4 regions of the Candidatus Photobacterium acropomis genome follow, and region 1 is predicted to be linked to each of the others. Evidence: predicted binding sites of a transcription regulator. Region 1 holds the regulator's gene; each other region holds the start of a gene.
What was found. The regulator CRP, encoded in region 1, controls carbon source genes, mostly activating them, when cyclic AMP is high. The targets are predictions, from matches to a motif close to TGTGANNNNNNTCACA.

Region 1 (8,168 bases):
GGCTTGTCGAAATGTTTAGCACCAGGGCTACGTTTGGGTTATATCCAAGCGCCAAAACAGTGGCACCCCCACTTAAGTGCAGCATTGTATAATCACAGCTTGATGATAAGTCCTCTGCTATCGGCAATTGCGTGTGAGTTAATTACTCAGGGGCACGCCGATCGAGTGCTCGACACCATACGTAATGAAATAGAGCAAAGACAAAATCTTGTTCAGCATTATCTTGGTGAGTTTGCTATTACTACCCAAAAATACAGCTTTCATGTTTGGCTTAAACTGCCCGACTATTGGCGACTAACAGATTTCATTACCGCAGCAGAACAACATAATGTCATCGTAAAATCTGCAGAGCACTTTACCCCACCAGGTGGTACGATTATGCCCGCTGTACGGCTTGCGATAAGCTCACCAGCAAGTCAACAAACACTGATATTTGGACTTGAAATCTTGGCTGATTTACTGCGACAGCCACCGATGACAAGTCCATTCCCGTTGTAATAGAAAGGATGATTATGTCTTCATTTACTCCCGCATTTGGGCTTCAAAACCCACATATTCAAACCCTATTACCACGGTTTGTTCGTCGAGCACCTTTATTTACCCCGATCACTCAACGCATCGCCACACCAGATGACGACTTTCTTGATCTCGCATGGACAGCGCAACCTGAGCCAAGCAACAGCACCGAGCCTTTAATGATTTTATTTCATGGTTTAGAAGGTAGTTTCCATAGTCCTTACGCCAATGGCTTATTACATGCAGCGAAACAGCAAGGTTGGTTAGCAGTAATGATGCATTTTCGTGGCTGTAGTGAAGCGTTAAATAAGCAACCTCGAGGCTACCATTCAGGTGAAATTGAAGATGCGCGCTTTTTCATTACTTGGTTACGACAGCAATTTCCCTATCGTCCTTTTGTCGCGGTAGGCGTATCCCTAGGTGGTAATGTGTTAGTTAACTACCTTGCTCACTATGGTAATAAGAGTGAGCTTGTAGCGGCTCAAGCCATCTCTCCGCCACTGAACTTAGCTTCTTGCTCTGAGCGTATTCAGCAAGGCTTTTCTAAAGTTTATCAGCAGTATTTACTAAGCTCGATGAAACGCACGATGGCAAAGCGTATCGACCATCACCCAGATAAGATGCCCTTATCACAGCAAGCGTTAGATGAGATCAAAACCGTCTGGCAGTTCGATAATCTTATTACCGCACCATTACACGGTTTTCTTAATGCCAATGATTACTATCAACGCTGTAGTGGGATCAACCAACTTGAGAAAATAACCACACCTCTTAGGATCATCCATGCCAAAGACGATCCTTTTATGACTGAAGCGGTGATCCCCAAGCAGACATTACCGAATAATATTGAGTATGACTTATTAGAAAAAGGTGGCCATGTCGGCTTTGTAGGAGGCACTCTCTTTAAACCGCAATTTTGGCTCGAACACACAGTGCCGCAGTGGTTTGCCAAGCAGTTAAAGACATCCCAAGTAAAGCAACCACTGCCGATAACACTTCATGAAGTGGCAACCTAATGATCTGCTAATAATATTTTTGATAATATACAGAACACTGATGTCACACTGTAAACGAGGCTTTGGATGATCATCCCTTGGCAAGATATTGCGCCTGAAACACTCACAAATCTCATCGAGCAATTTGTTCTTCGTGAAGGAACAGATTATGGTGAAACAGAGATGAGTTTAGAAAGTAAAGTGAACGTGGTTCTCAACCAATTAAAGTCCGGTGAAGCCGTTATTGTCTTTTCTGAATTACATGAATCTGTCGACATAAAATTACGCAACCAATTGCAATAGTTTTTCCTGATCTGAGTCGTGATCCGAGAGTTACGACTCAAAACTTGCCTTTGTTAGCAGTTTCACTTTTCAACCCCCACATCCTTGTTAACTTGTAGTAACATTATCGTAAATCAGGTGATCTCCTTATTCCCTGACATCTCATTATCTTCCGATAATTAACAACGACAAGGTTAGTCATGTCTGCAAAACATCCTATCATTGCAGTAACCGGTTCATCAGGAGCAGGAACCACCACTACTTCTGAAGCTTTCCGTAAAATGTTCAATATGATGAACATCAATGCTGCATGGCTAGAAGGTGATAGCTTTCACCGCTTTACCCGCCCAGAAATGGATGCGGAAATTCGTAAAGCCAAAGAGCAAGGTCGCCATATCAGTTACTTTGGTGCAGAAGCTAATGACTTCGGCCAATTAGAGCAATTTTTCAAGCAATATGGTGAAGATGGTACAGGCCGTTTTCGTCGTTATCTTCACACCTTTGATGAAGCCGTTCCCTATAACCAAATGCCCGGTACGTTTACGCCATGGCAAAAGCTGGCAGAAAATACCGATTTACTTTTCTATGAAGGTTTACATGGTGGCGTCGTTGATGGGGATATTAACGTCGCGCAACATGTTGATTTACTGATCGGCATGGTACCGATCGTTAACCTTGAGTGGATCCAGAAGATCGTCCGTGATACCCGCGATCGTGGCCATTCACGTGAAGCGGTAATGGAGTCTATCGTTCGCTCGATGGACGACTACTTAAATTACTTAACACCTCAGTTCTCACGCACTCATATTAACTTCCAACGTGTTCCTACGGTTGATACCTCAAACCCTGTCAGTGCGAAAGGTATTCCAAGCCTTGATGAAAGCTTTGTGGTGATCCGTTTTCGTGGCTTAAAAAATGTCGACTTCCCTTACCTACTTGCAATGATCCAAGGCTCATTTATGTCGCGTCATAACACCCTTGTTGTCCCTGGTGGGAAGATGAGTTTTGCGATGGAACTGATCATGAGACCGCTGATCGAGCAGCTCATCAATACAGGTAAAATTAGCTAACATTAAAACCAATAAAAAAGGTTGGCGTAATGCCAACCTTTCTCTAATCAAACAAATATTAACGGCTTAAGCGCTGATCACTTCATAAGAATGCGTAAGCTCTACCCCTTTACCCAGCATCAAACATACCGAACAATATTTCTCTAATGAATCGGCAACAACATTCGCCACCGCAGATTCATCTAAATCAAAACCAGACACCACAAAATGCAGATTTGCTTGTGTAAATAAGCGTGGAGCTTGATCTCGGCGCTGGGCTGAAATTTGCACTTCACAACCGACAATATTTTGCGCTTGTGCTTTCAATCCACTGACAACATCGACTGAACTACAGCCACCAGCAGCCATCAATACGAGCTCCATTGGACTTGGGGCTTTATCGCCACCGTTGCCATCCATTACCACACTATGACCTGAGTTTGATTGACCTAAGAAAGTCATATCTTCTACCCATTTGACTCGGGATTGCATCGCTTAATCCTTATTTAGATGCCCAAAGATAACGACTAGTCTTATTGATAAATCTAATAATGTAAATCGATTTTGGTATCCCGTCCTCTTCGTGCTACAGACTCATTTTTACTTGCAAAAGCTGACCTGTTATTCGTGGTCAAATACCACTAATAGCAACTATCTCACCACGTTGTGATCCTGTGCACAGTTATCCATATCAAATGAGCGATTCTACTAGATCAATATCAAGAAAAAGGCGTAGAAAAAGGATACACTCTAACTTATTCAAGTTAGCTTGCAGCCCAGCGGCTGAATGGATACCCTGTCAGCAGACAGTTTTTTTTCCAGCATGGTGCTCGAAGAGAAAATGAATGCTGTTGGGCAACAAATGCAGAGGAAGTTAGTAATATGGTTCCAGGTAAACCGCAAACAGATCCAACTTTAGAGTGGTTTCTTTCCCATTGTCATATTCACAAGTACCCATCAAAAAGTACGCTGATCCACGCAGGTGAGAAAGCGGAAACTTTGTACTACATTGTGAAGGGTTCTGTTGCTGTACTAATCAAGGATGAAGAAGGTAAGGAAATGATCCTTTCTTACCTAAACCAAGGTGACTTTATTGGTGAGCTTGGCTTATTCGAAGAAGATCAAGAGCGTACTGCTTGGGTTCGCGCTAAGACTCCTTGTGAAGTAGCAGAAATTTCGTTTAAAAAATTCCGTCAGTTAATCCAAGTTAACCCTGACATTCTAATGCGTCTATCTGCTCAAATGGCTAGTCGTCTACAAGTGACGAGCCAAAAAGTAGGTGATTTAGCATTCCTAGACGTTACTGGTCGTATCGCACAAACATTGCTAAACCTAGCTAAACAGCCAGATGCAATGACGCACCCAGACGGCATGCAGATCAAGATCACTCGTCAAGAAATCGGTCAAATCGTTGGCTGTTCTCGTGAGACAGTAGGTCGTATTCTGAAGATGCTTGAAGAGCAGAACCTTATCTCTGCTCACGGTAAGACTATCGTTGTTTACGGTACACGTTAATTTAACGCTGTCATCGTATGAAAAAAGCCGCACACTGTTGCGGCTTTTTTAATGTCTTTTTAACTTTTCAAACAAGCATGAACCTGTTTTTTATCAAGCTTTGCTTCGTTAATTCTGGCACTATGCATGCAGTAAAAAAAGTAGCTAACATACTTTTTCATCTCTTCTTTCGCAGAGGTAATTTCATCACCACGCCCCATTTGTTTAAGTGCTATCTGCTGACACATGCTGTTGTAACGACTCAAGGTTTGGTTACATTCCTCGGTAGAGCTAAACTGCAAGCAACGCTTCGACTTCGCTTTATCACAAACCAGTGCATCACCATTTTGAGTTAACCATGAACGAGTACTATTGAGCATAAATGCAGTTTCAAAAGTGTTTTTAAAAGATTGATTTAACTGCTCATTATTAGCTAGTGTAAACTCACGCTTAGCAACAACGCGATCTTTATAAAGCAATTCAAATACCCAAGAACCACTGACTAACTCATAAGGTTCTGAAAACTGCCAAAGCGCCAAGTTTTTATCGTGTTTATACATGGTATCGGACCATGTTGATACCGTCGTTGCTTGCTCCGTTGCAGGGTTGACCAATTTAGGATGCGTCATACGCGCTGTAATAGGAAATGCCGTTTTTCCTTTCAGCTCATCACTGGCACCATCAGGGATCTCTACTGCATAACGAAACCCGATATATTGCCCAAGTTTCGGGATCACTAATTTATTGCTCGCCTTTACTGTATAAACAGCCCCAATTTGGCTGATCACACCAGCTTCTGAAATCGTCACCTTGGGTATATTGTTATCCACTGAAGATAAAGAGCTACATCCAGTCAATAATGATAATAACAGCCCTATTATTGTGTTCTTTCTAAGAGTCATATTACTTCCACCTAACAAAAAAGCACTGAAGAAAGAAATACTTATTGATAACTTTCTAACTAAAATAAAACATTAGATAATAAAGCAATGTGACATTTTTAACGTGCCGATAAGATCACAAATTGGCAATTAGACGCAAAATAAAATACCCAAAAGGAATAGCAAGGGCAGCCATAAATATTTCATCAATCCCATTCAAACTTTGTGTCTTTTATGAGAACAATTAATTTGTATTGTCTAAATTAAGTGCTACATTCTGCGTATTAATGGACTTTCTTTTTCTCGCGGTAATGGAATATGGATATCGAACGTTTTGCCCCGAATAGCTATACCACAGTACCTGGCGCTATCGCTCCTCAACCTACAACGATTGAGATGACAGGCTTTAGTGACCGTCGCTGTTACTTAGAGCAGCAAACAGGTTTACGTCGCTGCCCTGTTGAAGACAGTGGTATTTGGGGATCCCCCCTCGATAATTAACAGATTCAAAAAAAGCAGCCAAATGGCTGCTTTTTTATTAATACGTCGTTGTGGTTAGGAGTTATAGGTACTTTCAAAGATCTTATCTGCTGAAGCCTCAACAAAACCGGTATAGATCTCCCCATCCGGTTGTAAGTAGCGTTTAGCAAACTCATAGAAGCCACCAGGTACCTGCATATCACCATCACTAAAGGTAACAGACACTTTATCTGCCATGGTCGCTGATTGCTCTAACATCACTTTAGGATTGCCTTTTACCGCCCCTCCAGCTTGGTTAATGGCGAAACCACTGCATTCGAGAAAATGATTCACTTCGGCAATTTCGACAAATTGTTCTAGCTGGTTAATATCAATGGTGAAGTGATTCGCTCCATAACCGTGAGCTGCCACCCAACCTGCATATTCACTTTCTGCATTAAGAAAATGATACACCTCACTACTCAGTTGCCATGGTTTACCTTGATACAAAAAAGCTGGATCAGCAAAGTAGCCATCATCAACTTGATCAACCAGTTTGCGAACTTCGGTTTGCAATTCTGTTGAGCACAAGCCCAATTGCAACTCACTAATGAAAACCTTAGGCGCATTCGGATCAGGATGCTCAAAATGCTCAGCGTAGAGCTTTTTCTCTTTAAAATGGTAGCGTCCTTTTGGCTTATAGCCTACCGCAATAAAAGGTGCAGCTAACCTTGCCAGGCCACACTTAGGTAAACCAAAGGTGCGTAACGCAATATGATCATTGATTAGTGGCTCATCTTCTGTGAGTAACTGCCTAACACTCGACGCAGAAGGACATAAACGCTGGGTATAATCTTTCCATAACTCAGTAAATAATTGTTCCATGCTAGACAATCCTTACAGTTAATGATGAAGCTATCTCAAACGAATACCCGGTGATAATTGCTCAGGTAACACTGTTGATTCACCTTCCATTGATGCCATTGGATAGGCACAATAATCCGCTGCATAGTAAGCACTTGGACGTAAATTACCTGACGCTCCCGGACCACCAAATGGCGCATCACCACTGGCTCCCGTTAACTGACGATTTCGATTAACAATACCTGCTCGAATATGATCGATAAAATATTGCCATTCATTATCATCGGTAGAAACTAATCCAGCGGATAAACCATAGCGGGTGTTATTCGCCAACGTGACAGCTTGCGCAAGATCTTGATAGCGGATCACCTGTAATAATGGACCAAAGTATTCTTCGTCAGGTAATTTTTCGATCTTAGTGACATCGATAATCGCAGGGGTTACCACCGCCCCTTGACAACGCTTGGCTTCAACCAATATTACCCCACCGAGCGACGCTAATTGCTGTTGCGTTTGCACAATATTATCGGCGGCTTGACGGGAGATCTGCGGCCCCATAAACGGCGCTGGCTCGGCAAATGGTCCATCGACGACAATCGCTTTTGTTGCTTCAACTAACGCTGCCAGCAATGCATCCCCTTTACTACCCAGAGGTAAGTATAGACGTCGAGCACAAGTACAACGTTGCCCTGCACTAATAAAGGCTGATTGCAAAATAGTGTAGACCGTTGCATCAAGATCGCCATAAGCTTTGGAAATGACCATCGGGTTATTACCACCCATTTCAAGGGCTAGCATCTTGCCTGGCTGACCTGCAAATTGACGATGCAATAAATGCCCAGTATTGGCACTACCCGTAAATAACAAACCATCTATTTGTGGTGAAGATGCTAAAGCTTCTCCTGTTGCACGCCCACCTTGCACTAGATTAATTACCCCATCAGGCAGCCCTGCTTGTTGCCACAGTTTCATCACCACTTCTGCCGTCTTTGGCGTTAATTCAGACGGTTTAAACACCACCGTATTACCTGCCAGCAGTGCAGGGACGATATGACCATTAGGTAGATGACCGGGGAAATTGTAAGGACCAAATACCGCCATTACCCCAAGCGGCCTGTGACGCACTACCGCTGTTGTGCCAGAAATATCTTTTTCTCGCTGCCCCGTTCGCTCATGATAAGCCCTTAACGAGATAGCCACTTTGCCGACCATTGCCGCCGCTTCAGTGCGGGTTTCCCATAGCGGCTTTCCAGTTTCTTCAGCAATGGTTACGGCGATAGTTTCACTATTAGCTTTTACGAGCTCTGCAAATTGTTCAACAACGGCTTGACGCTCTACCAAGGTCGCATTTCGCCATTGGAGTAATGCGTGACGTGCAGCATCAACAGCATCGGTAACTTGCTCATCCGTTGCGGCTTTACCTTGCCAAATGACTTCATCCGTAAACGGGTTAAGTGATGACATGGCTTCACCAGCACCTGCTATCCATTGACCTGCAATCCATTGGCTCATACTCGTCTCCTACACATCGATTAATACATTTGTTATTGCTCGATAAAACGAACAAAGTCACCGTCTGTTACTGCTAATGCATCTGCCACTTGTTGACTTAACACCACACGCTGCGC
Region 2 (8,168 bases), 1.3 Mb from region 1:
GATAAAATACAGCAGAACTTTAAAAATACTGGATCGAGAAAGCTTATCAGATCCGGCGTAAGACATAGCCCGCCCCTCTTACCGTATGGATAAGGCTTGGCTCTCCACCTTCTTCTAATTTCTTTCTTAAGTTAGCGATATGAACATCAATCACGTTTGTTTTAGGATCAAAATGGTAGCTCCACACTGATTCAAACAAGCTCATACGTGAAACAACACTCTCAGCGTGCTCCATGAGATATTGCAGCAATAAAAACTCTTTTTGCTGTAGGTTCAACATACGAGAGCCACGCCATACACGATGAGATTTAATATCTAAACGTAGATCATCATAAATATATTCAGACGATATGGTTGTTGACGCTTGATTACGTTTGACCAAGATTTTAGCGCGCGCCACTAACTCTGCTAATGCAAAAGGTTTTGTTAAATAATCATCACTACCAGCGGTTAAGCCAGCAACACGATCTTCAACACTGTCCATTGCACTTAAAATAAGGATCGGTGTTTGGTTTTCAGTCGCTCGCAATGCAGCAAGGACTTTTAAACCATCAAGCATAGGTAACATGCGATCAAGAATAATAAGTTGATAATCACAGCTTGTTGCCATCATTAACCCTTGATGACCGTCTTCTGCTTCATCAACAACAAAGCCATGCTCGCGTAAGCCCTGTGCGATAAACTCACGAGTCGTAATATCATCTTCTATGACGAGTACTTTCATTCAGAACCTAATTGCTTGTCTTATCTATTATTTAATTAAAGCATTATAACCATAATCGATCTTATTTTCCGATAACCATAAAACAGGCATAGTTTTAATCCACTTATATTTGTTAAATTACTTTGTTTTCATTTTCTCTAACCATAAAAAAACGGCCTACCAAGAGAGGCAGACCGTTTGTAGCGACCATAGGGGGAAAATTATGGAATCGCTAACTCGTTAGCTGATTGTCTTATAGCGACTTCATTTGGTTCGCAATAATTTCAGCTTGTGGGCCAAGGATAACTTGAAGGTTATTAGAACCTACATTTACGACACCTTTAGCACCCAGTTGTTTTAGTTTCGCATCGTCGATGATTGAACGGTCAACAATACCTAAACGTAAACGAGTGATACATGCAGAGATATCAGTTAAGTTATCTTTACCACCTAGCGCTTCTAAGTAAGACTTCGCTAAATCCACTTTGCTTGCAGCATCGTCTTCTGGATTTGAGTTTTCTGCTGGTGCATCTTCACGACCCGGAGTCTTCAGGTTGAAAGCTTTGATTACAGCAACGAACACAACAAAATAAATTGCGCCAACTACTAAGCCCATTGGGATGATTTCCCAAGAGTTATGCGCCGCAGGAGCATTGTAGTTCAAGATATAGTCAATCAAGCCTGATGAGAAGCTAAATGCCATGTGAATATCTAGCTGAGAAGCAACTACGATACTGATACCCATTAGGATAGCGTGTACTACGTATAGTGCAGGAGCTAGGAACATGAACATGAATTCGATTGGCTCTGTGATACCAGTTAAGAATGCAGTTAATGCAACACTTAATAGCATACCACCTACTACTTTCTTGTTTTCTTTCTTCGCTGTTACGTAGAAAGCAAGTGCAGCACTTGGTAGACCAAACATTACTACAGGGAAGAAACCACTTAAGATTTGTCCTGCTGTTGGGTCACCTGCGAAGAAACGAGAAATTTCACCCGTTACAACATGACCGTCAGCCGCTGTGTAGCTACCGAATACGAACCACACCATGCTGTTTAGGATATGGTGAAGACCTAGCGGGATAAGTAGACGGTTAGCAACACCGTATACGAACTCACCTGGCATACCACTTGTTAGGATCCATTGACCAAGGTGGTTAATACCGTCTTGGATTGGAGGCCAAATGATGCTAAATGCGTACGCAAGAATAAGTGCAACAAGACCAGTCACAATTGGTACGAAACGCTTACCACCGAAGAAACCTAGGAACTCAGGTAGTTTGATTGCGTTAAAGCGGTTGTAAAGAAGACCTGCACACACACCAATAATAATACCGCCGGCAACGCCTGGATCCACATCTGGATTTAGTGTTTTAAGTGCAGCCATAAGGATAAAGTAACCTACAGCTGATGCGATTGCTGCTGCTGCCGAGTTGTCTTTCGAAAATCCAGCACCCACACCCATTGCAAATAATAGTGCAAGGTTAGTAAATACCGCCTGACCACCCGCTGCAATAAATGGGATGTTTAATAGATCAGGTTGACCAATACGCAGCAAAATACCGGCAATCGGCAATACTGCGATAGGAAACATAATCGCGTTCCCTAGTTTTTGGAAATGCCCGAGAATACTCATATTCTTCTCCACGTAAAAAGTTAAAATTAAAGTAAATTGTTTTAATAACTTAAGGATACTCTTTGATTCTTAATTGGAATTAAGCAAAAGATTAAGGATTCTTAATGTTTGCTTCTAAAAGCACAATTCTGAGTGATGGCTATCACAGTTTTATAAATTCGCCTATTTAGATATACCCAAGCAACCTCAAGATGCAGTGTTCAGCGCTATATTTTAAAGCGCTAAAAGCATAAAACCCAAATTAATGTGACAAAAGTATGGCACTTTCAGTAGAATTTGAGGTCAACGTTACATCCTTAACACGCGTAGACCTTTATCATGATGTCTTTTATCTCCCAAAAACTTATTAATTACTTAGCTTTAGCGCTTTTTGCTTTGTCTTTATTTGTCGCTATTTCTATTTTCCCAGTGCCACTACTAAGTGATCCAATCAGCGATGCTGCTGGTTTATCTTTCACGCTATTAACAGATACAGCAGGTAAACCATTCTTCCTTATCACGACAGTACTACTCTGCTTACTGCCAGTATTTTTCCGTTTACCAAAAAAGCAGATCATTAAGTTATGGATTCAATTCGGTATCTTATTAGTACTAAGCTTTGGTGCGAAAACGATTCTTAAGCACGAAACAGCTATCCCTCGCCCATACACTTACGAGTTACAACGCTTAAACCTTATCCCTTCTCCTGAAGACTTTTATCAATTAAATAAAGTAGAAAAAGATAACGTGGTGAAAAAGGCATCAGCGTACATCAGTACATGGCGTATCCGTCACTGGGAAGGTGAAACAAACTACTCATTCCCATCAGGTCATACTATTTTTGCGGCAATTTGTATTCTATTCTGGGGTGGTTTCTTACTACGAACTCGCCACTATATTCTGGCTGGTGGCTTGATCACGTGGGCGGTAGGTGTAGGTATTAGCCGTTTATGGCTAGGTATGCATTTCCCAACTGATGTCATGGGTTCTATCCTAGCGGCTGCAGTGCTGTACTTATTTATCCCTGAGTGGAAAGTAGATTCAGAGAACTAGTACTGCAAATAGACCATTAAATATAAAGAAAGGGCTCATTAAGAGCCCTCTTTTCTATCTACGTTCTTGAGTCTACGTATCACTGTGCTGTAGCGTTTCGATGTTCATATTCAACAACAAGTTGATTACCTGAATACGTTACATTGGTAATGTTACCATCAAAGATAAATGTATTCTTAACCGACGTTGTTTCTGATGATGCCGTTGCCATACGCTCACGTAATGATGGTAGGATCAAAATAGGATCAACGCCTAATGCCCCACAAAACTCATTCACAAATTGCTGCTCAATTGGTTTAGAACCGCGCAATATGTCAGAAAATTCTAATTGCGTTAAACCTAGCTTTTTTGCCATCTCAATCTGAGTAATGCGCATTTTTGCTTTATAACTCATCCATGTGTCATGCAGGATTTGGCGATCTTTTTCGGTGTACAACATAATTAACCCTAATAGCGCATAATTTTTATTTTAAATACAGAGTTATTCCCTCTGGTTAGAATAGTTTACGCTGACTAACGAGTAGTAAATGTCAGAATAACGTTAAGCTCTGCTCCATTTTCACAACTCGTTACATGATCCCATTTGTGCATAAGCCAAGTTTATATATACTTATATGGCAGCAAATTGTTATAAGCTAATGTTATATATAGGGTGTTAACTATTTTTATGGTTAAAGTTTTAGTTCGTTCAATCTTTACGATATTCGTAATAGTCAGTGTTTTTACTAACGCTGTGATTGCACACACCGTGACAAATAGCCAACCTTTCCTATCACATTGCTTACAAATGACAGAATCGCACTCACCAGCATTATCATCTGACGATTGCTGTAACAATGCGTTAGCGCCAGTCGTTATTAAAAATACGGTTACTTGCGGCACTATGATAAGCGATAGCGATCACAGTGCTAAATCATCATCTTCATGTTGTGGTGATGACGATTGCAAAACCAAACAGACACAAGCGGCATTGCTGACTCTCTTTTCATTTTCAGCCATCGCACCAGAGCGTGAGTTATTTAGTAACAAAGTTACCTCTCCGGTTCGCTATCACGAATCAAGACTAAAACCTCCTCTCGTATAAATTAAACACGTATTAATTCGCCGTATTGGCACTATGTATTTAATTTATTTTTGCGAGCAATGGATTAACCATGCTCGTATGATTACTAGGATTTTAGTTATGAAAATGTCACGCCTTTTTGCTTCAGCTCTATTAGTTGTTAGTGCTTTCTCTCATGCAGAAGAAGTTGCGCCAATCAAAGGCACTAACTACCAATCACCTTACTGTGGTTGCTGTAAAGAATGGGTAAAGCACATGGAAGATAACGGCTTTAAGCTAGATATGGTGTATGAAGAAGATCTAACACCGATCAAAATTAAGCTTGGTCTACGTCCGGAATATGCTTCATGCCACACAGCACAAATTGAAGGTTACACTTTTGAAGGCCATATCCCTGCTGCTGAAATTAAGCGCTTTTTGGCGAAAAAGCCTGAGCGTATGATCGGTCTTGCTGTTGGTGGTATGCCAATGGGCTCACCTGGTATGGAATACGGCGATCAAAAAGATGCTTATGAAGTATTAGCATTTGATAAAGATGGGAAAACCATGGTTTGGTCTCGCCATAACCAATAACCCAACACTGATTTTGCAAATATTAAGCCCGTCAACTGACGGGCTTAATATCATTTAAAACAATAAATTAGTCTTATGGTGCTAGGATTTTTCCTTTGATGTCATCATCGACACGCCTTTTTTGATGCTAATGACCTCACCATTTTTAGTCAACTTCACGGTGTAATTGTTATTTGTCACTTTTTCATAACCGTTAGCCAACTGCTCTACCGATTCCAGCTTAGTAAATCTAACTTGTAAATGCTCCGATTCCATCTCATTACTCTTAAAGTAATGCTGAACAGTCATGGGGGCATCAAACGTTGCTACCTCTGCCCCATATTTTTCCGTCAGTGCTGATTCCGCAATACTAATTGCTCGAGGCTTATCAACAAAGAAAAGTGCATTTTCAGCACTATGTACATTGGCACTCAATAATAAGACTAAAAATAACCAGTATTTCACAAGCCCTCCAATGGCATTCGTTTTAACATATATTGCTTAGTCAGATTTAAGCAACAGCAGGCAATTAAATTAAAAGTTTAACTATTGTTTATTCTGTTATTTATATATTCACACTTAACAATTTTATAAATTCAAAAAATATTAAGGTGACAAACCAGAGATGATATTTATATATCTTTGTTGACTAATACAGCTAACGTTAATCCTAATGCTCAGATTAAGATTCGATTTTCTTTATTATCTATAAAGTTATAATTAACCTACTTAGTAAGATAATTATAAATAAATCTTATAAATCACAGTGAAAATAAAGATAAAAACACTGAATGAGTCCAATGTACAACTGACTCATCAGTGCTTCAAATTCGAACACTTAAAATGCGATAAGTCACAATATTGGTAATGAAACACACAAATATAAATACTATTAGCATGAGAGGTGGTTAGAGAAATACATTAACTCCCAACTACTATGCTAATAATTAACAATGTAGAGGGAGTAAACATCATATTTCTGAAATATCGTAGAAAACACCACGATATTTATACGTGAGATAAAGCGTACTACTTAAAATAAATGTTTATTCGGATCTGAAGTCTCCGCCCATTCATGATCGTTTTCACGTTGCTCTAAATAGACCTGCAAACCATTAAAATAAGTAAAAGCGGTTAATTCAGATTCTTGATTAAAATGCTCAAAGAAAGCATCTTCTTGTTGAGCCAAGGTATGCAAGGTGGTTGCCCCATGCTCCAACGCCCATTGGATTGCATAAGGTGAAATCATAGTACGAAATAAGATCAATTCTTTGATCTCAGAAATCGGTACTTTTCTACCTCGCTTACTCACCTTTTTCTCTTCTAACTTATTGGCTTTTTCTTCAGCTAACAACGCACGAAGACTGGCTAAACTCGCCTCTCTTTCTGCCGCAGAATAGCCATAACTCGTTTTACAAAAACGTAATGCATAAGCCATTTTGTCTCGCCCCACCAACTCAATGACTTGTTCAAGGTAAGGTTGTGGAATCGCATACGCTGTGGCTAATTGCGTCACGGCATGATTTAAACTGGTATAAACAATGCCATCAAACTCAAATTGAAACGCCGTGGTCAATCCCTCAACCGGGATCCCGTCAATACTGACAGCCCAACCTCGGTAGTTCACTCGCTCTTTAGCAATCTCAAACATCTTCCAGCCACTTTCACGAAAGCCTTCTAACGCTTTACCTTCGAATTCAGAGTCTTCCAACTCTTCTTTAGTCCAGTTGACACCAATTTGTAGATGTTTTTGATACTTCTTATGTAGCTTCTCTTTCACCTTATCTCGAAGAATATCTAAGCTACTAACTTTAATATCATTAGAAAACGAAAAGCATTCTTGGCAGCACGGCACCATAATCGGCTCAGATTGCCCATCATAGTTAGGCTTAGCCATAAAGGCGTGGCTTTCATAATACGGTTCACCACAAAACCAACAGGTATGGCGAAATTCAAAGGGCACATCAATAGATAAATAAGAAGTAGTCATTGGGCTTCAACATCGGCTTAAACTATCCGCATTATGCTAACCCCTCATCATTTATACAAGGTAACAGCAAGCAAACAACAATGATATTTTTCACCTTATCACTAGTTACCCTTGATGTAGTCTTAGCTAAAGCGGTAAAATATGCGCCCTGTTTTAAATCGTGAGTATGTTGAATGTCAGAACAAAAGCGAAAGGCACTGAAAAAAATAGCAAAATGCCTTGAATTAGGTAACTCGGCAAACGTCAATGAAGCCGCACAAGCTATTCGTATGGCCCATCGCCTCATGCTCAAATATGGTCTTGAGAAAGACGATATTGAATTCATAAAAATGGGTAAAACAAAGTCTAAGACCTTATTACCAAGTGATATTAGTGCACAGATTCTAAAGATCATCCGTGGTATCAACCGTCGTTTCGGAGTGGAATGTGTACTGACAAACTACAAAGGTCTAAAACAAGCTGAATTTATCGGGATGGCTGAACGTGCAATTTTTGCAGCCTTCGCTTTCGATATTGTTTACCGTGAAATGAACCAACAAACGGGACAATTTAGAAATAGCTTCGCTGGCACAGGTACCAGCACACAAGAAGTAACTCGCCGTGTTAATTCATTCTTAGCGGGTTGGATTGAAGGTGCATTGGAAAAACTGCCAGAGCTAACAACTGACGATGATCATGATCAGCGTATGGCGAACTATATTGATAAACAGTTTGAAAACCTTGATCGTGAAACCTTTAAAAAGCAGCTTCAAGAAGCGATGAAAGCCCTAACTGATGATTACGAAAAAGGCATGAAGAAAGGCCGCTCTATTTCAGTGAATCGCCCTGTTGGTGGTACAACATCACAAGAAGAATTAAAGCGTCTAAATTAAGCTATCTAATTTCGCTTTTATCCCATTACTATAAAAAAAGTCGCCAATGCGGCTTTTTTCATAACTTAATGATTCATAAACCATCAATTAGGTTAGACTTGTATTAAATCCTACTGTTTTTATTTCACTATAAAAGCTAGCCGTATTGCTTAAGAGCATAGTTATTAACCTCTTTTTCCTTAACTTTATTTGACTCGTTCAAAAAAACAGCAAAAGAACACTTATAATCAGTATATTTCAAAGAAATGAGATTCCAGTCTCGTTTTTATGTTAGAATGAATCAAAATCCCTTAATTCCATAGCCATCAAGACATGAA
Region 3 (8,168 bases), 1.4 Mb from region 1:
GCAATGAAGTATTGAAATAGGGCAAAGGTGGTCGATGAGACACCAAGTTTTATGCTGAGGTACTGAGCAAGGCTGTTCACAATGGCAAAAGCCAAACCTGCAGACAGCATCCAACTTGCACCTTGTACCGGATTATGTGTTGGACTATGAGTGTGAGACATGAAAATAGGTTCTCTATAAAAGCGTTGCGAGGATAATACGCTTTTGTTTTTAGATAGCCAATATTCGACCCACTCTAGAGGTGTTGAGGTAATAAAAAACCGCCTATTACAGCGGTTTATATAACAACCTAGGTCTTTATTGCTAAATCTTAGTAAGCAACATAGGTCATTTGAATGTCTGGATTCAATGCTTCTAGCAGTGCTTGAGTACGTGCTAGTTGGCTGATTTGGCTTTCAGCACTTTCAACTAATGCCGCTTCAACCAATTCAGACAGTTTGTAGCCTGACATATTCATGTTGATGAGCGCCACTTGCAGCGGTGGTAGGCTAGGGTTAAATGCCGCATTTTCAGCGTACATACCCACAAATACACGACCGTCTTTGGCTTTAAGCGCAACACCACTGAAGTTCTTCGAGTAAGGTGCATGTGAACGGTTTGCAGCATCACAAGCGGCAACAGCCAGCTCAGATTGTTCAGCAATGGTAATACCGTTATCAATATCGCTTAGTAGTGCATCTTCAATACCAAGATCGGCAGGGCCGAATGATTCAGGTAGGTATTGTTGCAGAGTCATTGGTTGGCGCTCTGGCAGTTGGATCACTAACTCTTTAGCCGTGTTGAGCTCATTCATGAACTGACGACAGTGACCGCAAGGGCTGTAGTTGATAGTCACATCTTTAATGCCAGTTTCACCTTTGATCCACGCATGGCTAATAGCCGATTGTTCTGCATGGATAGTACACGCCATACTTGCACCGGCAAATTCCATATTTGCACCAAAGTAAAGGCGACCAGAAGTACCACGGACAATAGCACCAACATAGAAATTAGAAATAGGAACAACAGCGTAAGCAGCAGCAACAGGAAGGAGTGCAAGACGAAGATCAGAATCAGATAGATTAGTGTGAGCAAGTAAGTGTTCAAATTGCTCAGGACTGATAGTGGAATCGAAATTTTTATCTTCAATAATTGGTCGAAGAGCTGATGCAAGCTCGTTAGGTAATTGACCTAATGCATCCATAACTTTTGCGTGCATTGGGGTGTTACTCCGTATTGTTGATGGAGAAACATTCTATGTTAAATGTTAATAATCAAGTGTGATACAGATCACATTAATTATCAACTCTATACACTAGTTACATTATCGAGAGCGAGCTCACACAAGTAAATGTAAATTTTTATGTAATAAATGGTTATCAAAACAGCATGGGCTTAAAACTAATATGAATTAAGCAACATAAACGCTGTAAGCATATGATGCTGCTTATACCCAAGTAACTTGGGTATAAAACCATTAACTGAAAAAGACATGCTGTAAGATAGGGAACATCAATGGTGCAAGTAGGGTTGTCATAATGCCGCAAATCACCAATGCCAATGAGCTAAATGCCCCTTCTTGATAGTCTTGCTCTACTGCCTTTGCCGTACCTAATGCATGAGAAACTGTGCCGATAGACAAACCTTTCGCTAACGGGTGATGAATACGAAATAGTTTCATCACTGGATAACCTAATACTGCACCAAACAAACCGACAATGATCACCATTGCAGCGGTAATGGCAGGAATACCCCCAATTTGTTGTGATGCTGCCATCGCAAGTGGAGTGGTAATAGATTTAGGCAAAATACTGGCCGCTAATTGAGCATCCGCACCCATCAAAAACGCAATACCTGTACCAAACGTCATTGATAACACACTACCTACAAAACATGCCGTTAAGATGGTTTTCCACTTACGCTTAATCAAAGGCAATTGCTGATACAGCGGTAACGCTAAGGCAACAACCGCAGGGCCTAACATATAGTTGATAATTTCATTGTCAGCAAAGTAAGTCTCATAAGGAACATTGAGCCAGCGCAGTGCAGAGATCAAAAAGATCAACGAAATCAACAATGGATTAAATAGTGGATTGCGGATCTTCATTGCCAAATAACGCATGCTGTAAAACACAACAAGGGTTGCTAATAACCAGATCATGACTCTTTTTCCTTATGGTGAAGGGCAAGGCCAATCACAATCAATACAATTAATGTGCTACCAAGGGTGCTTGCAAAAATGATGGTGGCATTATGTTCGATTAAACCTAAGTAATTCATAAGGCCAACACCGACAGGAACAAACAGCAACGCCATATGTTTGATCAGCAAATTACAGGTTTTCTCAACCCATTGAGTTTTACAAATGCCTGTTACTAAGCCGAAGAAAAGTAAGAACAAGCCAATAATACTGCCGGGGATCGGCAGATGAGTTAGATGTTGTATGCCTTGGCCTACTAAAAAGCAAAACATAACAATGGCAAAAGATCGTATGTAATCCATAGTGAAAAAGGTAATGCTAGAAAGTTTTATTCATCATACAAATAAACGTGCTATTTGTCACACAAAATTACACGGCATTTAGAAAAATGATAAAACTGTTTAGATTAAATAAATTTTATTGTTTATGAATTCCACAACAATAGACCAATAACGGCAGCCAGCGATAGCAAAATGGATACTTTTAACCAAATAAAATCAGTCACAATGGTTTTAAACCATGAATATTCATAGGTGTGGTTATTCGGTGGTGGGGAAATCTTAGGAGAAGATGGATTAAGCACAACAGATTGCTTACGTGATGTTTTGGTAGGAAGCGGTACCCGAAAACCAAAATGAGGCACAACATGGATAGGGATCGCCATCTCTCCGTTACATTGTAACTTTCCTGTTAGCGAAACCAGTAATAGATTAATGTCGTAACTGTGATCACTGGTTTCTTCAAAGGCATCAAGCGAAGTAAAGGTTTTACGGTATAACGAATCGGCATTGATCACTTCACCAGCGAACAAACATAAGATCTCTAGCAAGCGTGATTCCTCACGGGTGAGTAAGGTTCGGGTATCATCACGCCAAAGAAGCAAATGCTTCTCCGGAAAAAAATCTAACTTCTCGTAGCTATAACATTTCAATAAGGTTTGCGTTGCCATATAGCACACCTATCGTTACCACAATGCGTTTTCAGTATTTCGCATAAACGATAACTTTTATTATGGTTGAAAATGCCAACTTGGTAGGTTTTTTATCGCTCTTTGCTATTAAGTGTTAACGTGAATAGGGCAATCGGCAAATAAATCACTGTCTTGAAATCTCAAAAAAAAGAAGCCTATTTACTTGCTTTCATTGGAAAACAAGGCAATAGACTTCTATTACAAACGAGGTTTTAAAGATAAAGCAAAATGGGTAAAACCCTTACACCAACTTAGAAACGTAATCGTACAGCGACTTTAAGATCTTCATTTTATTCTCGTCAGATTCATACTCATAAGCCACGGCTTCAAAGTTCTCCATGTACTTAGGCATATTCGCTTCAAAGAAATCCTGGCAATGGTGTTTCCAGCGTACTTGCTCTTCATAACTGAGTGTCATCGGGAAGTTACGCGCACGGTAGCGGAATAACAACGGCTTGATACGCTTATCATCAACATTAATTTCAAGCGAACCTAGTTGATCCGCTGGCGTTTCACGAATGATATCCATTGTAGAGCGATCAGCGGTTGAGAAGAAACCGTCATACAGCATGGCATCAACGTTATCATTGGCATCATATTCACGTTTAACGCTAAACATCTCGATCACTTTTTCGCGGATCTCAGGATGTTGCTTAATAAGCGCTAAGTGCTTTAAGCATTGCTCACGATCAATACCCAAACGTGCAGCATCTTCTGCTTTTAATGTTTTAGCAGGGGCAAGCACTGGGCACTTATTCAAATGCACTTCTTTAATAGGAACAGGCAGTTCATCTGGCGCTAGATCAATACGTTTGGTGTATAAACGCTCACGTAGTTGGTCTGCATCAAGTTCGATTAATGGGGTAGGATCAAGCGCAAGGTTTACCGTGATCACTGCATTCTTATTATCAGGATGCCATGCCAGCGGTACAATCCAGCTTGTGTTGCCGCAATCAGTACCAAACATGCCTGAGATATGAACTAATGGCGTTAAGTTAACAATATCAACTAGATCTTGCAGCTTGCGCTTATGGCGAAGATCAAACAGGTAATCAAACAACTTAGGTTGATTAGTTTTAACAATTTTTGCTAACTCAATAGTCGCATAAACGTCAGCCATCGCATCGTGAGCATTTGCGTGTTCGATACCGTTAGCCACAGAAAGCTTTTCAAGTTTAAAGCTCGGACGATCTTCATCATCCAAAGGCCAGTTCAAACCATCAGGACGCAGCGCATAACAAGTACGCATAATATCGAGCAAGTCCCAACGTGAATTACCGTTTTGCCAAGCCCATGCATACGGGTCGAAGAAGTTACGATAGAGGGTGTAACGTGTCACTTCATCATCGAAACGCACGTTGTTATAACCAATCACACACGTATTGGGTTTAGACAGTTCAGCATGAATCGCTTCAATAAATTCAGGCTCTGATAAGCCTTTTTCCATTGCTTCTTGTGGCGTAATACCGGTAATTAAACACGCTTCAGGTGACGGTAGGTAATCTGCTGGTGGCTTACAATAAATCACCAACGGCTCACCAATAATATTCATGTCCATATCGGTACGGACACCTGCAAACTGACACGGACGATCATTGGCAGGGCTTGCGCCAAAGGTCTCGTAGTCAATCCAATAAAGCGTTGCTTGGTTCTTATCGTTCATAAATCATCCATAGCCATTGGTGTTATTATTTGGCATGTTTTCTAAGCAATGGCCTGTTGTGAAAAACTGCTTATAAATTCAGCAATTTATCGAAAATTTAATGGCAAATACTCAAGCATGAAAACTTAAGCTTACATGCCTCTAAGTATCCCGTATTTATGAGGTAAGAGGCAAGGCGGGAGGGGGATAAATTAACCGTGGTGTTGAGATAAACTAGAATTGAGAGAATCAGGACGAACCCAAAAAATGCTAATTCATTAATCATGAAGCTAAGAGCCTGTTTTAAATTTCTGTAAGAGTAAGAGCATTATTGAAAAAACAGAATTAGACCATATAAAAAGGCTGCACGTAGATAAAGCATCAAAGGGCGATATTAGGACGAATAAAGGCAACTTACGATGCTGTGCTTTTTTCAGGTGGAACCCCATTACTATTTCAGCAGCAAACCGTTATACCTACCGAATTAGAGGTTGTTTACCCATTGAAAATTGGCGTACCTATGATTTTAGATGTTCACTATCCACCAGTAAATCAGAGCTCGGTGTTATGCCGCATGTGGTTAACAAGATGCTTGGCTATGAGCTAAGTGGGGTATTTCTTGTTTGTAGCAAACATGATTGGTTGAAAGATTTATTAGAGGAGTATGAGTTGTATGCGTAGAGCTGGATAGTTATTTGAAGTAGGTTTATTGGTTACTGATTTTAGCTGTGTTGGATATAGTCTCTAACACGGAAATGCTCTATTTACATTTATGGATACTCTTCGGTTATCTCATAAAATACGAACTTTCCTCCTGATTTAAACAGAACTTATAAAATTTAACCAATTCGTAGATTGAATACATAAAATTATCGACTGACTAATCAATAGTCAATCGCTTTATTATAAGGTCAAAAAAGCCTTGATTTGTAGACTTTATGATATATTTATGCCTGGAAATTTAGGTGTTAACGGGGTTTTTAGTGCATATAAGTTAAGGGAGGTAGTATATGTGGCTTTATCGCATTTCGTGCTGGTGAAAACTAACGTAATCCATCTTAAGACGAGAGTTTTCGATAGATTTTTTAATTGAATGTAAATATTACAAAAATAATGTAAGTCTAATCCAAGCCCGTAACCTCCACGGTTTACTTATTCGGGATATCGAATAGTAGCGAGATATTAGTAACTACGAAAGGCTATCAATCTCGATCTGAACAGCATGATAATTCCTCTAACATTGGTTTAAAGAGCACTCGAGAGCTAGAAGATACTGATTGGAATGGATGTATCTAAATTAATACATTAGAGGCAATCTTCGAAGATGCTAATGTATTTGATTTTAATGATTTGTGGATGCGCGATATACAATAGGGTGTAAGTTAGTAACTCCAAGTGTGGCTAAATTGAGTTTAACTCGTTTAAAAGTTAAGCATGCGACTAATATTATGAATCATCCTATTCACATTGATACAAAAAAGCAGCTGAAGCTATCTTAGAAGATTTTACCTCAGGTGATGTAAAGCAAATTCAAAGAAAAAAGTATAACAAATTCGGTTTTAGTTAAATGATTAAAAACTTTAAGAGCATTGATAAGTTGAGCCCAAGTGATTTTGAGCTTTTTATTCGAGATTTATTCTTGGCTTCTGGCTGGAATGACGCTGAAGTAACACAAGCAGGTAAAGAGTATCGCCATGGTGATGGTGGTGTTGATATTTTTGCTTATAAAGGTAAACGTAAATTCGCAATTGAGGTCAAGCAACGAAATATAGATACTACAGTTGATGTCAAAGCATTGAATCAGTTAGTCACTGGTGCGAAGCTTGCGAACGTTTCCAACAAGATCTTAGTGACTAACTCTTATTTTACTTCCGAAGTAAAAGCTCGTGCATTACGGTTAGGGGTCGAGTTAATTGACCGTGAGGGATTACAAGACCTTTGGGTAAAAAAACACTCAGAAATTGGCCGTGAGATTAAGCCACGTAAGTATCAACATGATGTAATTGAAGAAGCTCTTTCTTCTTTTGAGTCTGGTAAAACCAAACTATTGATCGAAATGGCTACCGGTTTAGGAAAAACCTATACTGTTGCTCATTTGGTCAAACGCTTAATTAATGACTCAGAAAAGCGACCTAAAGTATTGTTTCTCGCTCATCAAGTGGAAATTTTGTTGCAGTCAGTTACGTCATTTAAAAATGTATTAGGTGTGGGAAATTACAGCTTCTCCGCTTGCTTTTCAGGTTCGAAACCTGAAGATACTGACTTTGTTTTTGCATCGTTTGATACTTTGTATGGTCAAATAGCTTCATTAAGCTCTAAATCATTTGACTTTATTATAGTTGATGAGGCTCACCATACCCCAGCACACACATACGCTGAAGTGGTAAATCTTTTTGAACCTAGGCTTTTGATTGGATTAACTGCTACACCTTATCGATCTGATAAAAAAGATGTTCTGAGCTTTTTTGGTGGTACAGATGGCCATATTGGTAAGTACGATTTGGTTTGGGCGCTTAAGCATCGTAAGTTAGCATTCCCTAAATACCTAGTGCTTTTAGATGATCTTGATCAAGATAAAATTGATCAACTTGAGAGTGGTCTTTCGGTTTCTGATTTAGACAAACGTCTGTTCTTGCATAAAAAGGATGAAGAGGTTGTAAAAATCATCGAAAGAACTGTTGTTGAGAAAGAAATCGAAGATGTGAAAGGCATCATATTTTGTCGAAATATTCAGCATATGAGACATTTGCTAGAATTTTTTGAGCTTGGTAGTGCTACCTTAGTTCATTCTAAAATGCCAGAGCTAGAGCGAAGAGAAAACATTCGAAACTTTAGAGAAGGTGATTTCAAATATATTTTAGTTTGCGATTTATTTAATGAGGGTATCGATATCCCGGAAACAAACCTGCTAGTTTTTATGCGTTACACTGGATCTAGAACGATTTGGTTGCAGCAATTGGGTAGAGGTTTACGTAAGACACCAAATAAAGATTATGTGCATGTATTGGACTTTGTCGGTTCGCTAGAACGTTTAAATGAAATTAAAGAACTAGCACAAGCAGTTGATAGGACACCTCTTGATGAAGCAAGTCTTGTTGATAATGAAGAGCCGAAACAGCGTAAATGTATACTTCATAACTCTACACTTGAGGTTAAATACAGTGAAGAGGCAGCAAAAGTTCTGACTTTACTCGAACACATGAAGATGCAGCTCAATAGCCGCGAAATATTAATTGACAGAATTAGGTTGTTGAAAGAAGAAACAGGTAACATTCCCGTAATTGAGGAACTTGAAAGTTGTTTACCGGATGTAAGCCTTGATCAGATAGCAACCCATTTCGGCTCATATTACAGCTTTTTGTTGGCAGCATTTGATC
Region 4 (8,168 bases), 830 kb from region 1:
AAACCTTAGATGTGGCAAAAGCGGTTGCTCATTATAGCCATGCCTCAGTGGTGATCTTCCCAACCATTGCATCAAGTGATGCACCTTGTACTGCTGTCTCTGTTATTTATAACGAGAATGGCGAATTCGATCGTTACCTCGTTTTACCGCAAAACCCAGATGTAGTGTTGGCAGATACGCGCCTTATTGCTCAAGCGCCGGAAAAATATTTTGCTGCGGGTATTGGTGATGCGCTAGCGACCTTTTTTGAAACTCGGGCTTGTTGTTATGCAGCCAGTTTAAATTTGGTGAAAACCCGTGTGTCACGCACTGGGCTTGGTATGGCGTTGATGTGCTACGAGTTAATTGTCGATAATGTTGAAATGGCAATGGAAGCGGTACGTCGTCAGGAAGTGACTCCTGCTTTAGAAGAGATGGTGGAAGCCATTGTGTACTTAAGCGGTGTTGCTGCTGAGTCTGGCGGTATCGCGTGTGCACATGCTATCTGTAATGGTATGTCATCGATCGAGAAATTTAATCACATTCAACACGGTGAGAAAGTTGCATTTGGTCTGCTAGTACAATTGGTGTTAGAGAAAGCCGATATTGAAGAAATTGAGAATGTGATTTACGTGATCAAAACAGCAGGGCTGCCACTGACATTAGCTGATTTCGGTATTGATGAGTTTGTGGAATCTGACTGGCGAGAAGTGGTTGATATGGCCTGCTCTCCAGCCAACTCAATGGGCAATATGCCAGTGAAAGTCAGTGCTAATCAGGTGTACCAAGCGATCATTGAAGCAAATAAGCTGGCGCAGCGCTATCACGATTAATGATGTGAGGAAAATGCCGACTTTGCTGTCGGTATTTTTTTATCCATTATTTCATTGGGTTTATAAGTACAACTGAGACGTAATTTGGTAGGATCAGCGCCATGAATTGCCATAGCATTGCTCATAATGCTGTGGAAGTAAGATAGCAGGTACGGAATGAAACAGCGTGATATTCAGGTACTCCAAGAAATGGGGTTAACCTATTGGCAGGTGAGAAAGCCTGAAATCTTTCCTGATCAAGTCATCCCTGTGATTGATCTCCCTGAAAGTTGCAAACTACTATTAGTTACCAATGATGAACTCAATGAGCATGATGCATGGTTGTTTGGACGTATTCTCAGTAGCATGAAATTACAACCTGAACAGGCGTTATCGCTGCCACTTGAAGCCCTAGAGCAAGTCGGTGAACACCATTTAACGTGGTGCTGGTTTGCAGGTTGCCAAGGCGCTCATCCAACCGGATGTCAGGTCCTTAATTCCGTATCTTTACCGTTAATGCATAATGATCCTTTTGCGAAGAAAACATTATGGCAACAGATCTGTAGTTATGACGCATAAAATTATTCCCTTAGAAGCGCAGCATTGTGATGAGGTATGGCGTATTGAGCAAGCAGCTCATGCCTTTCCTTGGGCTGAATCAATGATCCGTAAAGAGCCCAATCGTATTGCGGCAAATTACGTTTTAATCGCAGATGATAAAGTTGTTGGTTACTGTTATGGGCAGCTGGTGGCAGGTGAAGGTACGTTACTGAATATTGCCATTGATCCTGCACACCAACGCAAGGGCTACGGTAAAATCTTATTAAATGGTTTTATTGATGCGCTAGAAGCGAAACAAGCAGAAGAAATTTGGCTAGAAGTGCGTGAAAGTAACACTAGCGCCTATAAGCTTTACGAAGCAACTGGATTTAATGAAACTAACCGCCGTGTAGATTACTACCCGACAGCAACAGGTCGTGAAGATGCTTTGATCATGGCGTACATGTTTATGCCATTTGGCTAAGCCTTTTGTCTTGATTTGAAGAGTTACTCATATGAAAAAGCCGAGCATGATGCTCGGCTTTGTTATATCTACAGGTTAAACCCAATAGTAGTGATTAGTGTTCACGAGTAGCACGGAAATCCACTTCAGGGAAACGCTCTTTCGCAAGGTTTAGGTTAACCATCGTTGGTGCGATGTAAGACAAGTTATCGCCACCATCAAGTGCAAGGTTTGCTTGGTTCTTACGCTTAAACTCTTCCAGTTTCTTCACATCACCACATTCAACCCAACGTGCAGTTGCCACGTTAACACCTTCGTAAATCGCTTCAACGTTGTATTCTGCTTTTAGACGTGCAACAACCACATCAAACTGAAGTACACCTACCGCACCTACGATCAAATCGTTGTTTTGCAGTGGACGGAATACCTGTACCGCACCTTCTTCAGAAAGCTGTACTAGACCTTTTAGTAGCTGCTTTTGCTTTAGTGGATCTTTGAGGCGAATACGACGGAACAATTCTGGTGCGAAGTTTGGAATACCTGAGAACTTCAAGCTTTCACCTTGAGTGAAAGTATCACCGATTTGGATAGTACCGTGGTTGTGTAGACCGATGATGTCACCCGCATAAGCCGTTTCAGCACGAGAACGGTCACCCGCCATGAAGGTTACCGCATCAGAGATACTTACGTTTTTACCAGTACGAACATGGTTCATCTTCATACCTTGATTGTAAGTACCCGATACAATACGCATGAATGCGATACGGTCACGGTGCTTAGGATCCATGTTGGCTTGGATCTTAAATACGAAGCCAGAGAACTTCTCTTCCGTTGCTTCAACTTCACGCTCATTAGCTTGACGAGGTAGTGGTGCAGGAGCCCATGCAGTTAAACCATCAAGCATGTGGTCAACACCAAAGTTACCTAGTGCAGTACCGAAAAATACCGGTGTTAATTCACCAGCTAGAAATAGCTCTTCATCAAATTCGTTTGAAGCACCCAGTACAAGCTCAAGCTCTTCACGAAGCTGTGCAGCTAGATCGCTACCCACTGCTTCATCAAGCTCAGGGTTATCAAGACCCTTAACGATACGTTGTTCTTGGATGGTGTGACCTTGACCTGTGCTGTACAGGATAGTTTCATCACGGTGAATATGGTAAACACCTTTGAACTCTTTACCACAACCGATCGGCCATGAAATAGGGGCACATGCCATGCCTAGTTCATTTTCAACTTCATCAAGTAGATCCATTGGATCACGGATATCACGGTCCAATTTGTTCATGAAGGTAACGATAGGCGTATCACGCAGACGCGTTACTTCCATTAACTTACGAGTACGATCCTCGACACCTTTTGCCGCATCGATAACCATCAGACATGAGTCAACAGCCGTTAGAGTACGGTAGGTATCTTCTGAGAAGTCTTCGTGTCCAGGGGTATCAAGTAGGTTTACCAGACATTCGTTGTATGGGAACTGCATTACAGAGGTAGTAACAGAGATACCACGCTCTTTTTCCATTTCCATCCAGTCTGATTTTGCGTGTTGGTTTGAACCACGACCTTTTACTGTACCTGCTTTCTGGATAGCGTTTCCGAATAACAGTACTTTTTCAGTAATGGTTGTTTTACCCGCATCGGGGTGAGAGATGATAGCGAAAGTACGACGTTTAGATACTTCGCCCTGAAACTGAGTTTGCGACATTAGCGTGTTCTTTTTTAATAAAAGTACTCCGTTGCCGCTGTCATGCATCAAGCAAAGCAACAGAACAAAATGAATGGTGAATTACTTCTTATTGTCGCTGATTTTAACGTGAGACTCAATCTAGGCGTATAAGAATCCTTAATTGAGCATAGTGAAATAAAGTATTCTTAACCAAATAGAAGAGAGCGGTAAGGTATCTCTTCATAACAAGAGATTTGTAATGAAAGGGATTATAGATGATAGATACCCATTGCCATTTTGATTTTCCCCCGTTTAGTGATGATCCAGAGCGTGCGTTAACCTTGGCAAAAGCAGCTGGAGTTAAGCAAATAGTCATTCCCTCTGTGGGGCAATCTAATTGGCATAATATTGAGCAGTTATGCCAACACCATCATGAGCTTTATTACGGTTTGGGTATTCATCCTTTCTTTAGTGCTGAACATAGTGATGATGTTTGTATTCAATTGGAGCATGCATTAGCCCGTGTACTTAAACAGTCCCATTCAAAGTGTGTTGCAGTAGGTGAATGCGGATTGGATTTTGCACTTGCAGAGTTTGATCGTCAGCAGCAACTATTTTGGCTCACTAAGCAACTAAAGTTAGCGAATGCTTACCATCTTCCAGTCATATTACATTGTCGTAAAGCCTTTCCTGAATTATTGCGAGCCATTAAAGCAGACATGCCATCTCAAGGTGGGATTTATCACGGTTTTAGTGGTAGTTATCAGCAAGCTTCTCAATTGTTGGATTTGGGGATCAAAATTGGAGTCGGCGGCACAATCACGTACGAACGGGCGAAAAAGACTCGTGAAACCATCAGGAAGCTTCCAATGTCAGCTATCGTTTTAGAAACTGACGCACCTGATATGCCTGTTTGTGGTTTTCAAGGAGAACCAAATCGACCTGAACGTTTAACCCATATTGCGCAGTCAGTTGCACTGCTTAAAGGGATAGAAATAGCGGATGTTATCGGTGCTACAACCTTAACTGCACATGAACTATTTAAAATTCCCTCGTGATCTTGGTACAAAAGACAAACGATTGCGTAAAACGTTTGCTTTTTGGTTCTAACTTTTTGTGATTGTGTTCACATAGTGGGTAACTCTTGCATGTTTACAGCTCTAAAACTGTGATGGTGGCATTACTTTGTTACGGGCTGCATGCGTATAATGCGCACGACTCTTATAGAGAGCCGAATTGTTGAGACGCCAAATTTAACTTATAGGATATACATAAACCATGAGCATGTTTATGAGCCTGGTTGGGATGGTTGTTCTGCTACTAATTGCAGTACTACTTTCTGATAACCGTAAAGCAATTAACTTACGTACTGTTGGTGGCGCATTTGCTATCCAATTCTTATTAGGTGCATTCGTACTGTATGTGCCAGTTGGTCGTGATGTGCTATATGGCATGTCGCAGGCTGTTGCTAACGTTATCGCTTACGGTAATGACGGTATCAACTTCCTATTTGGTGGCCTAACATCGGATAAAATGTTTGAAGTATTCGGTGGTGGTGGTTTCGTATTCGCCCTACGCGTTCTTCCTGTTATCGTTTTCTTCTCTGCGTTGATTAGTGTTCTTTACTACTTGGGTGTGATGCAAATTGTTATCAACATTCTTGGTGGTGGTCTACGCAAAGTATTGGGTACTTCTCACGCTGAATCTATGTCAGCAACAGCGAACATCTTCGTTGGTCAAACAGAAGCGCCATTAGTTGTTCGTCCATTCATTCCTAAGATGACGCAATCTGAGCTATTCGCTGTAATGTGTGGTGGTTTGGCGTCTGTTGCTGGTGGTGTACTAGCAGGTTACGCATCAATGGGTGTGCCACTAGAATACCTAATTGCTGCATCATTCATGGCAGCACCAGGTGGTCTACTGTTTGCTAAAATCATCAAGCCAGAAACTGAGCAGCCTATCGAGCAGCTTGCTGGTAACGAAGATGAAAGCATTGAAAAACCAGCTAACGTTATCGACGCAGCAGCAGCAGGTGCTTCATCAGGTATGCAACTTGCGCTAAACGTAGGTGCAATGCTACTAGCATTTATCGGTCTAATCGCCCTAATCAACGGTATGCTAGGTGGCATCGGTGGTTGGTTCGGTATGCCTCAGCTAACACTAGAACTGATCCTAGGTTACATCTTCGCACCACTTGCTTACCTAATCGGTGTGCCATGGGGTGAAGCACAAATCGCTGGTTCATTCATTGGTCAGAAGATTGTTGTTAACGAATTCGTTGCTTACCTAAACTTTGCACCGTACCTAAAAGACGTAGCAGATGGTGGCATGATCGTTGCTCAAACTGGCGCAGCAATGTCTGAGAAGACAAAAGCAATTATCTCATTCGCACTATGTGGTTTCGCAAACCTATCATCGGTTGCAATCCTACTAGGTGGTCTAGGTGGCCTTGCTCCAAGCCGCCGTGCAGAAATCGCTCGCTTCGGTATGAAGGCGGTAGCAGCAGGTACATTATCGAACCTAATGTCTGCAACAATTGCTGGTCTGTTTATCTCTCTAGCGATGTAATTGCAAAGATAATCAAATCTCATAAAAACGCCCTAACTGTCAGTTAGGGCGTTTTTTTATGTTTGCGTGATGGTAGCTTTGGCGCTTTTCAACAGTATAGGTAAACATTATGGCGATAGTTCGAAATGAACTTTCATAAAATCGATTGCGTTCCCTTTTCTATATTTTCACTCTGCTATTCTTACGCCATTCAAAAAGGGTAATGTGACGAGCAAATACCACTTATTTTAAATCAATAGGGTTAGGCAGAATAACGCTTTTACTGTTTCTGATTTATTATTTTAGTAAACACATTATCCACGGGAGGAAACATAAGTTTGATAGTCGAATGACGGTCGAGTTGTTATGATTGAACCCAACAAATAAAGCGATTTTGCAAGGGTTGCGCCGTGTGTTGCTGCTCTTGCGCGGGAATATGGATAAGTCATTTGGTAAGTATTTACTTACTGGAAACTTCAAGGAATCAAGTCCGCTCATTTGTTGCAGTATTTGATACTGCATACGGTAGCCTGATGGAAAAACCATGAGTGCTTTACCTTCGTTTATACTGATATTCACAGCTTAATTTGAGAAGCTTTGAATTAAATATTACGACTGGAGATAGTCATGAGCGATTTAAAAACTGCTGCACTACGTGCACTTAAATTAATGGATTTAACAACACTGAATGACGACGATACTGATGCAAAAGTGATCGAGCTTTGTAAGAACGCTAAAACAGTTGTTGGTAACACGGCAGCAGTGTGTATTTACCCTCGCTTTATCCCAGTAGCGAAGAAGCAACTACGTGAGCAAGGTACGCCAGAAGTACGCATTGCAACAGTAACTAACTTCCCACACGGTAACGATGATATCGAAATCGCTGTTGCTGAAACAAAAGCGGCGGTTGCTTACGGTGCTGACGAAGTAGACGTAGTATTCCCATACCGCGCACTAATGGCTGGTAATGCAGAAGTTGGCTTTGAGCTAGTGAAGCAATGTAAAGTGGCATGTGGCGACAACGTACTACTAAAAGTTATCATCGAAACGGGTGAGCTAAAAACAGAAGCACTGATCAAGCAAGCATCTGAAATTTCAATCAATGCTGGTGCAGATTTCATCAAAACATCAACTGGTAAAGTGCCTGTTAACGCAACACCAGAATACGCACAAATCATGCTTAACGTGATCAAAGACATGGGCGTAGAAAAAACAGTTGGCTTTAAGCCTGCAGGTGGTGTGCGTACAGCAGAAGATGCGCAACAATACTTAGCAATGGCTGATGAAATTCTAGGTGAAGAGTGGGCGGATAGCCGTCACTACCGTTTTGGTGCATCAAGCTTACTTGCTAACTTGCTACACACATTAGGCGAAGGTGAAGCAGCGGCGCAAGGCGGCTACTAATCCTTTGTAAACAAGGTGGTGAAATGCCACCTTGTTTAAATTCTTTGGCGACGTTATTAACGTCGTAACTAATACTTTAATTTGTTTATCAGCACTGCGTTTTCGTGGTTGTTGCCTTTTTTGCACCTAAAATTTAGAAAATAAAGCAAAATACCATAAATTAAAGCGTTGGTACTCCCTACTTAGCTGAACAAAAAATAAGAGGATCAGCATGTACTTACCTCAAGAAATCATTCGTAAAAAGCGTGACAATATTGAACTAACAGCCGATGAAATTAATTTCTTCATTCAAGGCGTAGCAAAAGATACTGTCTCTGAAGGTCAAATTGCGGCATTCGCAATGGCAATTTACTTTAACGATATGACTATGGATGAGCGTGTGGCACTGACCTGTGCAATGCGTGATTCGGGCATGGTGATTGATTGGGGATACATGCACTTTGATGGTCCTGTTGTTGATAAACACTCAACTGGTGGTGTGGGTGATGTGACTTCATTAATGCTAGGCGCAATGGTGGCGGCATGTGGCGGTTACGTACCAATGATCTCTGGTCGTGGATTAGGTCATACAGGCGGTACGCTTGATAAACTAGAATCCATTCCTGGCTATAACATCACTCCAACCAATGAAGTGTTCGGTAATGTGACGAAAAATGCAGGTGTGGCGATCATTGGTCAAACCGGTGATTTGGCTCCAGCAGATAAGCGTGTGTACGCAACCCGTGACGTGACTGCAACGGTTGATAATATTTCGCTC

Region 2: a site for CRP is predicted at 2,474-2,489, ahead of nagE (N-acetylglucosamine-specific PTS transporter subunit IIBC). Genes of this name have one in related genera too.
Region 3: a site for CRP is predicted at 2,528-2,543, ahead of Q7657_RS16670 (CidA/LrgA family protein). Genes of this name have one in related genera too.
Region 4: a site for CRP is predicted at 4,576-4,591, ahead of Q7657_RS20645 (NupC/NupG family nucleoside CNT transporter). Genes of this name have one in related genera too.

Annotation. Positions count from the first base shown of each region.
Region 1 covers NZ_CP131609.1:694,185-702,352, reverse strand. The annotation lists gene Q7657_RS09925 (aminotransferase-like domain-containing protein) at 1-498, shown strand, start outside; gene Q7657_RS09920 (hydrolase) at 513-1,532, shown strand; gene Q7657_RS09915 (YheU family protein) at 1,599-1,814, shown strand; gene Q7657_RS09910 (phosphoribulokinase) at 1,994-2,863, shown strand; gene Q7657_RS09905 (OsmC family protein) at 2,930-3,334, opposite strand; gene crp (cAMP-activated global transcriptional regulator CRP) at 3,725-4,357, shown strand; gene Q7657_RS09895 (DUF3859 domain-containing protein) at 4,417-5,238, opposite strand; gene Q7657_RS09890 (hypothetical protein) at 5,536-5,718, shown strand; gene Q7657_RS09885 (DUF1338 domain-containing protein) at 5,773-6,561, opposite strand; gene astD (succinylglutamate-semialdehyde dehydrogenase) at 6,592-8,052, opposite strand; gene astA (arginine N-succinyltransferase) at 8,085-8,168, opposite strand, start outside.
Region 2 covers NZ_CP131609.1:1,983,863-1,992,030, reverse strand. The annotation lists gene Q7657_RS16135 (sensor histidine kinase) at 1-66, opposite strand, end outside; gene Q7657_RS16130 (winged helix-turn-helix domain-containing protein) at 47-724, opposite strand; gene nagE (N-acetylglucosamine-specific PTS transporter subunit IIBC) at 957-2,342, opposite strand; gene Q7657_RS16120 (phosphatase PAP2 family protein) at 2,661-3,374, shown strand; gene Q7657_RS16115 (helix-turn-helix domain-containing protein) at 3,454-3,813, opposite strand; gene Q7657_RS16110 (hypothetical protein) at 4,042-4,458, shown strand; gene Q7657_RS16105 (DUF411 domain-containing protein) at 4,558-5,010, shown strand; gene Q7657_RS16100 (hypothetical protein) at 5,092-5,454, opposite strand; gene Q7657_RS16095 (hypothetical protein) at 6,023-6,979, opposite strand; gene Q7657_RS16090 (DUF2786 domain-containing protein) at 7,153-7,851, shown strand; gene Q7657_RS16085 (inosine/guanosine kinase) at 8,164-8,168, shown strand, end outside.
Region 3 covers NZ_CP131609.1:2,110,110-2,118,277, reverse strand. The annotation lists gene Q7657_RS16685 (DMT family transporter) at 1-161, opposite strand, end outside; gene cdd (cytidine deaminase) at 311-1,198, opposite strand; gene Q7657_RS16675 (CidB/LrgB family autolysis modulator) at 1,457-2,140, opposite strand; gene Q7657_RS16670 (CidA/LrgA family protein) at 2,137-2,481, opposite strand; gene Q7657_RS16665 (hypothetical protein) at 2,604-3,128, opposite strand; gene sbcB (exodeoxyribonuclease I) at 3,391-4,812, opposite strand; gene Q7657_RS16655 (DEAD/DEAH box helicase family protein) at 6,359-8,168, shown strand, end outside.
Region 4 covers NZ_CP131609.1:3,036,972-3,045,139, reverse strand. The annotation lists gene Q7657_RS20670 (glycerol dehydrogenase) at 1-812, shown strand, start outside; gene Q7657_RS20665 (DNA polymerase III subunit psi) at 969-1,370, shown strand; gene rimI (ribosomal protein S18-alanine N-acetyltransferase) at 1,360-1,815, shown strand; gene prfC (peptide chain release factor 3) at 1,910-3,499, opposite strand; gene Q7657_RS20650 (TatD family hydrolase) at 3,736-4,518, shown strand; gene Q7657_RS20645 (NupC/NupG family nucleoside CNT transporter) at 4,739-6,028, shown strand; gene deoC (deoxyribose-phosphate aldolase) at 6,635-7,411, shown strand; gene deoA (thymidine phosphorylase) at 7,623-8,168, shown strand, end outside.